2 linked regions of the Mariniflexile sp. TRM1-10 genome follow. The protein of the gene in region 1 interacts with the protein of each later gene in a pairwise test. Links are inferred from orthologs where the notes say so. Each region holds a gene or a part of one and is shown on either strand. Other genes may lie near its edges.

The links.
Region 2: the proteins of CJ739_RS03595 (region 1) and mtgA interact in binary tests that used the Escherichia coli proteins (3 or more experiments, as listed by UniProt). The link is inferred for Mariniflexile sp. TRM1-10 from one-to-one orthologs.

The regions. Positions count from the first base shown.
Region 1 is NZ_CP022985.1:781,644-784,848, reverse strand. What follows is about bases 16-2,887. They hold CJ739_RS03595 (PASTA domain-containing penicillin-binding protein), read left to right. Parts: upstream 16-406; coding sequence 407-2,368; downstream 2,369-2,887. Other genes in these bases: CJ739_RS03590 (UDP-N-acetylmuramoyl-L-alanyl-D-glutamate--2,6-diaminopimelate ligase), read left to right, coding at 2,365-2,887; CJ739_RS03600 (FtsL-like putative cell division protein), read left to right, coding at 27-344. Outside these bases: more of CJ739_RS03590, read left to right, coding at 2,888-3,205. UniProt on the Escherichia coli protein: Essential cell division protein that catalyzes cross-linking of the peptidoglycan cell wall at the division septum. Required for localization of FtsN.
Region 2 is NZ_CP022985.1:1,840,531-1,843,857, forward strand. Bases 227-3,220 are described here. They hold mtgA (monofunctional biosynthetic peptidoglycan transglycosylase), read left to right. Parts: upstream 227-1,378; coding sequence 1,379-2,062; downstream 2,063-3,220. Other genes in these bases: CJ739_RS07920 (NAD(P)/FAD-dependent oxidoreductase), read left to right, coding at 265-1,386; CJ739_RS07930 (3-oxoacyl-ACP synthase), read left to right, coding at 2,066-2,527; CJ739_RS07935 (ABC transporter ATP-binding protein), read right to left, coding at 2,549-3,220. In the rest of the region: accC (acetyl-CoA carboxylase biotin carboxylase subunit), read left to right, coding at 1-76; more of CJ739_RS07935, read right to left, coding at 3,221-3,327. UniProt on the Escherichia coli protein: Peptidoglycan polymerase that catalyzes glycan chain elongation from lipid-linked precursors. May play a role in peptidoglycan assembly during cell division in collaboration with other cell division proteins.

The sequences.
Region 1 (3,205 bases):
AGAGATGTCTAGGAGAGGCAGGGAGGATGAAAACAAACATCTATAAAATATTAAAAGGCACTTTTTTGGTAAGTGATGACTCTTTTAAGAATTGGAGGTTTATCATATTTATTTCGGCTTTGGCTATAGTGATGATTGCGAGTTCACACAGTGCTGATAAAAAGGTGTATGAAATAGCGCGATTAAAAAATGAAGTAAGCGAAATGCGGTCGGCCTTTATTGATGGTCGCTCAAGGCTTATGAAATTAAAAATGGAATCGCATGTTATGGAAGTTATGTTGCAAAAAGGCATAGAACCATCGGTAATTCCACCAAAAAAAATAAAAGTAAAATCTCAAAAATAACATAGGGCTTAGTGATAAACGAGAAAAGCATATTAAACCGATTGTATTTTGTGGCAGGGTGTATGTTCATCTTCGGACTTGCTGTGCTGTTCAAATTGGTTAGTCTTCAGTTTTTCCAAGGCGATAAGTATAGAGCTTTAGCTGGCGAGCGTGTCATTAAAAATGTGGTGATTCCTGCAAATAGAGGTAATGTGTATTCTCTTAAAGGAAATTTGCTGGCAACTTCCATTCCTAAATACGATATTAGGTTTGATGCGTTAACGCCAACAGCGAAAACCTTCGAAAAATACGTAAAGCCTTTAAGTGATTCGCTTTCAAAATATTATGGAAAACCTTCTGGTTATTATCAAAACGAACTTAGAAAAGCACGTGTGAATAAAAATAGGTACCACTTAATCGCTAGAAATGTTGGGTACTTTGATTATATCCGTTTACGCAATTTCCCATTGTTGGAGTTGGGGGCATACAAAGGCGGGTTGATTGTAGAGCAAACGACCAAGCGTGAACATCCTATGGGTGGTATTGCACAGCGTTCTATTGGTTATGAGCGTTTTGATGAAAAGGGAAATGTGACTAGAGCGGGTATTGATGGTGCTTTTGGAGTGAAGTATTTACGTGGAACCGATGGGCAACGAAAAAAACAGCAAATAGGAAAAGGGCAGTGGAAGCCTTTGAATGATGCCAATGAAATTGATCCTAAAAACGGCTATGATGTTTATACAACCATCGATGTCAATATTCAGGATATTGCGCACCATGCACTTTTGGAGCAATTGGAAAAATACAAAGCAGATCATGGTTGTGTAGTGGTGATGGAAACAAAAACTGGCGAAGTTCGTGCTATTTCAAATTTAGGAAGAAACAGCGATGGCTATTATTACGAACGTTTAAATTATGCGGTTGGTGAATCCCATGAGCCAGGTTCTACTTTTAAATTAATGGCCTTAACTGCTGGCATTGAGGATAAAGTTATTGATACCAGCGATGTCGTAGATACCGAGAAGGGGATTATAAAATTCTACGGTGAATCGGTTGAAGATTCGCATCGTGGTGGTTATGGTAAAATTACGGTATCTAAAGCGTTTGAGGTGTCTTCGAACACAGGAATTGTAAAGGCTATTGATAAAGCTTATGGTAAATCACCGAGCAAATTTGTTGATAGGTTATACGCCATGAATCTTAATAATGATTTAGACCTACCTATTATTGGAGAGCCTAAGCCTGTTATTCCAGACCCACGAGTTAAAAACGGGCGTTGGAGTGGTATTGCTTTGCAGTGGATGGCTTATGGTTATGGCGTGTCTCTCACACCTCTACAAACTTTAACCTTTTATAACGCCATTGCTAATGATGGAGAAATGGTTAAGCCTCAATTTTTAAGGGAGGTAAAAGAGTTTGACGATGTGGTGGTGCCTTTTAAAAAGGAAGTGTTAAACGAGCAAATTTGTTCAAAAGAAACCATTTTAAAAGTAAAGCAATTACTTAAAAATGTCGTGGAGAAAAAACATGGTACTGGACACAGGTTGTATTCTGAAAACTTCTCGATGGCAGGGAAAACAGGAACCAGTCAAAAAGATTATGCTAATAAAGATAAGTTAAGTTATATCTCATCATTTGCAGGTTATTTTCCTGCTGAGAACCCAAAATATTCATGTATTGTGGTTATTCACGAGCCCGATAAAAGTGTGGGGTATTATGGTGCCGATGTATCTGGTCCAGTATTCAAAAGAATAGCCCAGAAAATATTTACTGATACGCCCATTATAGACGAGGTGAAGTCTTTGGATGTTAGAGTAGCTTCGGTAGAAACCGAATATGAAAGTTTCTATAAAACAGCCCAAACGTACAAAACCATTATGCCAAATGTGGTTGGTTTACCCGCTATGGATGCTTTGGCATTGCTGGAAAATATGCAGGTTAAGGTAAAAGTGAAATTAGAAGGAAATGGTATTGTTAAAAAGCAGTCCGTAGAACAAAATATAAAGTTAAAGAATAACCAAGTAGTCGTTTTAAAAGCTTCATGACCATATTAAAAGACATATTATATAAAGTAACTATTAACGCTGTGGTAGGTTCTACGGGTGTTGGAGTGACTGCTATTGATTTCGACTCTAGGAATATTAAGGGCGGCTATGTGTTTGTTGCTATTAAAGGAAGTGTTTCAGATGGTCATAAGTTTATTGATGTTGCCATAAAACAAGGCGCGGTTGCCGTGATTTGTGAAGTTTTGCCCGAAAAACTAAGTGATGGAGTTACGTATGTTGAGGTAGACAATAGCAGTAAAGCCTTAGCGATAATGGCTTCAAATTATTATGAAAACCCTTCAGGGAATTTAAAGTTGGTTGGTGTTACGGGTACTAACGGAAAAACGACAGTCGCAAGTTTGTTGTATCAGTTATTCAAAAAAGCAGGTTATAAAGTGGGATTGTTGTCTACCGTAAAAATTATGGTTGATACTATCGAGTATAAAGCCACCCATACGACTCCCGATTCTTTAACTATCAATAAGTATTTACAAGCGATGAATACTGAAGGTGTTGAGTTTTGCTTTATGGAAGTAAGCTCTCATGGCATTCATCAACATAGAACAGAAGGCTTGCGGTTTGAAGGTGGTATTTTTACCAATCTAACGCACGATCATTTAGACTATCACAATACATTTTCCGAATACCGCGATGTGAAAAAATCCTTTTTTGATGCGCTTCCGGAAAAAGCATTCGCTCTTGTGAACACGGATGATAAGAACGGATTGGTGATGCTGCAAAATACCAAAGCACGAAAATACACTTATGCTTTAAAAGGGTATGCCGATTATAAATCCCAAATTTTGGAAAATCAATTTGGAGGCTTATTGTTAAAGA
Region 2 (3,327 bases), 1.1 Mb from region 1 along the record:
TCCAGATTATTTAGCTGGAAATTATACCACTAAATTTATGGAAGATTTTGTTATAGAAAAACAAGTTGAAGAATAAATAGTAAAGACTCCGCAAGCAATTTCGGAGTTTTTTTATGGTGTTCCTTTTGCTTTTTTTAAAGTTACAAAGTTACAAAGTTGCAGAGTTGCAAAGCTAAAGAGATTATAATTTCAAAGTTGGTTCAAAAAAACCATCAACCAACAACCATCAACCAACAACCATCAACCATCAACCATCAACCAAAAATGACTCTCTCTTACTGGGAAATAAAATCATGGTTTACCAACATAGATTTCACTATTGTTGGGAGCGGTATTGTGGGATTAAGTTGTGCCTTACGGTTAAAAGACCAATTCCCTAAAGCCAACATATTAATATTGGAAAAAGGTATGTTGCCACAAGGTGCCAGCACAAAAAATGCAGGATTTGCCTGTTTTGGTAGCCTTAGTGAAATACTTGATGACCTAAAATCGCATTCAGAAGAAGAGGTTTTTAATCTGGTAAAAAAGCGTGTGAATGGTTTACAGCTGTTAAAAGAAACTTTGGGTGAGCGCGCTATAAATTATCAAAACTATGGTGGATATGAGTTGTTTTTAAATGATGATGATTTGTTTGAAGCATGTCTTTCAAAACAAGTAGACATCAATAGATTGCTTCAACCTATATTTAAAAAGGATGTTTTCAGCATGAAACCAAACAGTTTTCATTTTAAAAAGGTAAAAGAGCATTATATTTTTAATCCGTTTGAAGGACAGATAGATACAGGAAAGATGATGGAAGCTCTCCTTCAAAAAGCACAATCAAAAGGTATCAAAATATTAAATAACATAACGGTTGAAGGCTTTTCAGAAGCTGTCGATTCAGTAAAAATAAAAACCAATTCGGTCGAGTTTTCAACATCAAAACTATGTATTGCTACTAATGGTTTTGCAACGCAACTTATAAAAGAAGATGTAAAGCCAGCACGGGCACAAGTGCTCATTACAAAACCTATAGATAATCTCCATATAAAAGGCACGTTTCATTTAGACAAAGGTTTTTATTATTTTAGAAACATTGATAATCGAATTTTGTTAGGTGGTGGCAGAAACCTAGATTTTAAAGGTGAAGAAACAACCGATTTTGCTCAAACCTATATTATTCAAAACAAATTGGAAAGTATACTAAAAACGGTTATTTTACCTGAAATTCCGTTTGAAATTGAACAAAGGTGGAGTGGTATTATGGGCGTTGGAAAACTAAAAAATACTATTGTAAAATCATTGGGTAATCATGTATATTGCGGTGTAAAACTCGGCGGTATGGGAATTGCCATTGGGAGTTTGGTAGGAAAGGAATTAGCACAATTAATAGCATATCATGATTAGAAAATTATTTAGGTTTTTATTTAAAGGGCTCCTTTGGTTTTTTGCAATTTCTATAGGATTGGTTATTGTATTTAAGTGGATGCCCATTCCTGTTACCCCACTCATGGTTATACGAACCGTTGAACAAAAAATAGATGGAAAAGATATCGTTTGGAAACACGATTGGGAATCTATAGACCACATCTCCAAAAACTTGCAATTAGCAGTGATTTGTAGCGAAGATCAAAACTTTTTAAACCATCATGGGTTTGATATGAAAGCCATTGAAAAAGCGCTCATATACAACAAAAAAGGCAAGCGTACCAGAGGCGCAAGTACCATTAGCCAACAAACAGCAAAAAACGTTTTTTTGTGGCCACAGCGTAGTTGGTTACGTAAAGGCTTAGAGGCTTATTTTACGTTTTTAATAGAATTAATTTGGTCTAAAGAGCGTATTATGGAAGTCTATTTAAACAGCATTGAAATGGGTAACGGTATTTATGGTGCCGAAGCCGCAGCGCAACATTGGTTTAAAAGATCGGCTGCCAATTTACGTCAACAAGAAGCTGCTGCCATTGCCGCCATTCTGCCTAGTCCGTTACGATACAGAGCTAATCCTGCAACCAATTATATTCAAGGTAGAAAGAATTGGATAACACGTCAAATGCGCTTTTTTGGTCCTTTAAATTACGATTAAGCTATGGCTTCGAGTTTAGAAATTAAAAAAGAGCTGTATGTACAATGCTTTGATTTTGTTGAAAACAGATTTAATACGATTCAAAATACTATTAACGAAATACAGGAATCTTTAACCTCTGAAACCAAAAGTAGTGCTGGTGATAAACACGAAACAGGTAGGGCGATGCTGCAATTGGAACGTGAAAAAGCAGGAAGTCAATTGGCGGAAATTCAAAAAACCAAAGAAAGCCTATCGAAGATACAAATTTCAAATACTTCAGAATTTATTGGTTTGGGATCTGTTGTTTACACCAATAAAAGCAACTATTTTATTGCTATAAGTGCCGGTGAACTAAAAGTAGATAACGACGTATTTTATGCTATTTCGCCCCATACGCCTATTGGGCAATTGCTTATGGGAAAAACAGTGGGGAATGCGGTTGTTTTTAGGGAGCAACAGTTTAAAATTGAAAAGATATTTTAGAACTCATCTTGACTTTTTAGATTATTTTAATACAGAAAGACAAATATTTAATTTTTTATCTAAATCAATATCACTTTCAAAAAACACCATTTTACCATTCAAATCGGCTTCAATTAAGTAATAACTTCCTTTAAAATAAGCGTGTTTAACCGTTGCTTTTAAGTTTGAATTTTCGACTAATTTCAATTGATTTGCATAGACAATGCCATAATTTTCTATATCATTAAACTCATCAAAAAATGAAGCAATCAATTTGTTTTGTGGGTTCTTGTATAGTTGTTCAGGAGTGCCTTTTGCCATAATTTTGGCATCGTGCAATACGATCATCTGATCAGAAAATGAAAGCACGTCATCTTTATCGTGTGTAGCGACAATACAAGTGATATGTTTTTCTTTCAGATATTTAAAAAGACTTCGGCGTAGCGATTGTTTTTTGAAATTATCAATATGGCTAAAAGGTTCATCGAGTAGCAATACCTCGGGTTGTTTCGCAATGGCTTTTGCTATAGCAACCCGTTGCTTTTGTCCGCCGCTTAATTCTTTCGCTTTTGTATTGGCATAGGACTGTAGCTCTACCACTTCCAGCAACTCTTTTATGCGCGCTTGTTTTTCATCAGGATAAAAATTAGAAAGAAACGCACCAATATTTTCGGCGACTGTAATAAAAGGCATCAAATCGAATTCCTGAGCCACGTATTTCATGAATTCAGGACCAACGATGAGGTTGTGTTTTGGACCTAATATTTCCTTGTCTTTCCAAAAAATCTGACCTTCATTTAAATCGTAAGTCCCGTAAAGTA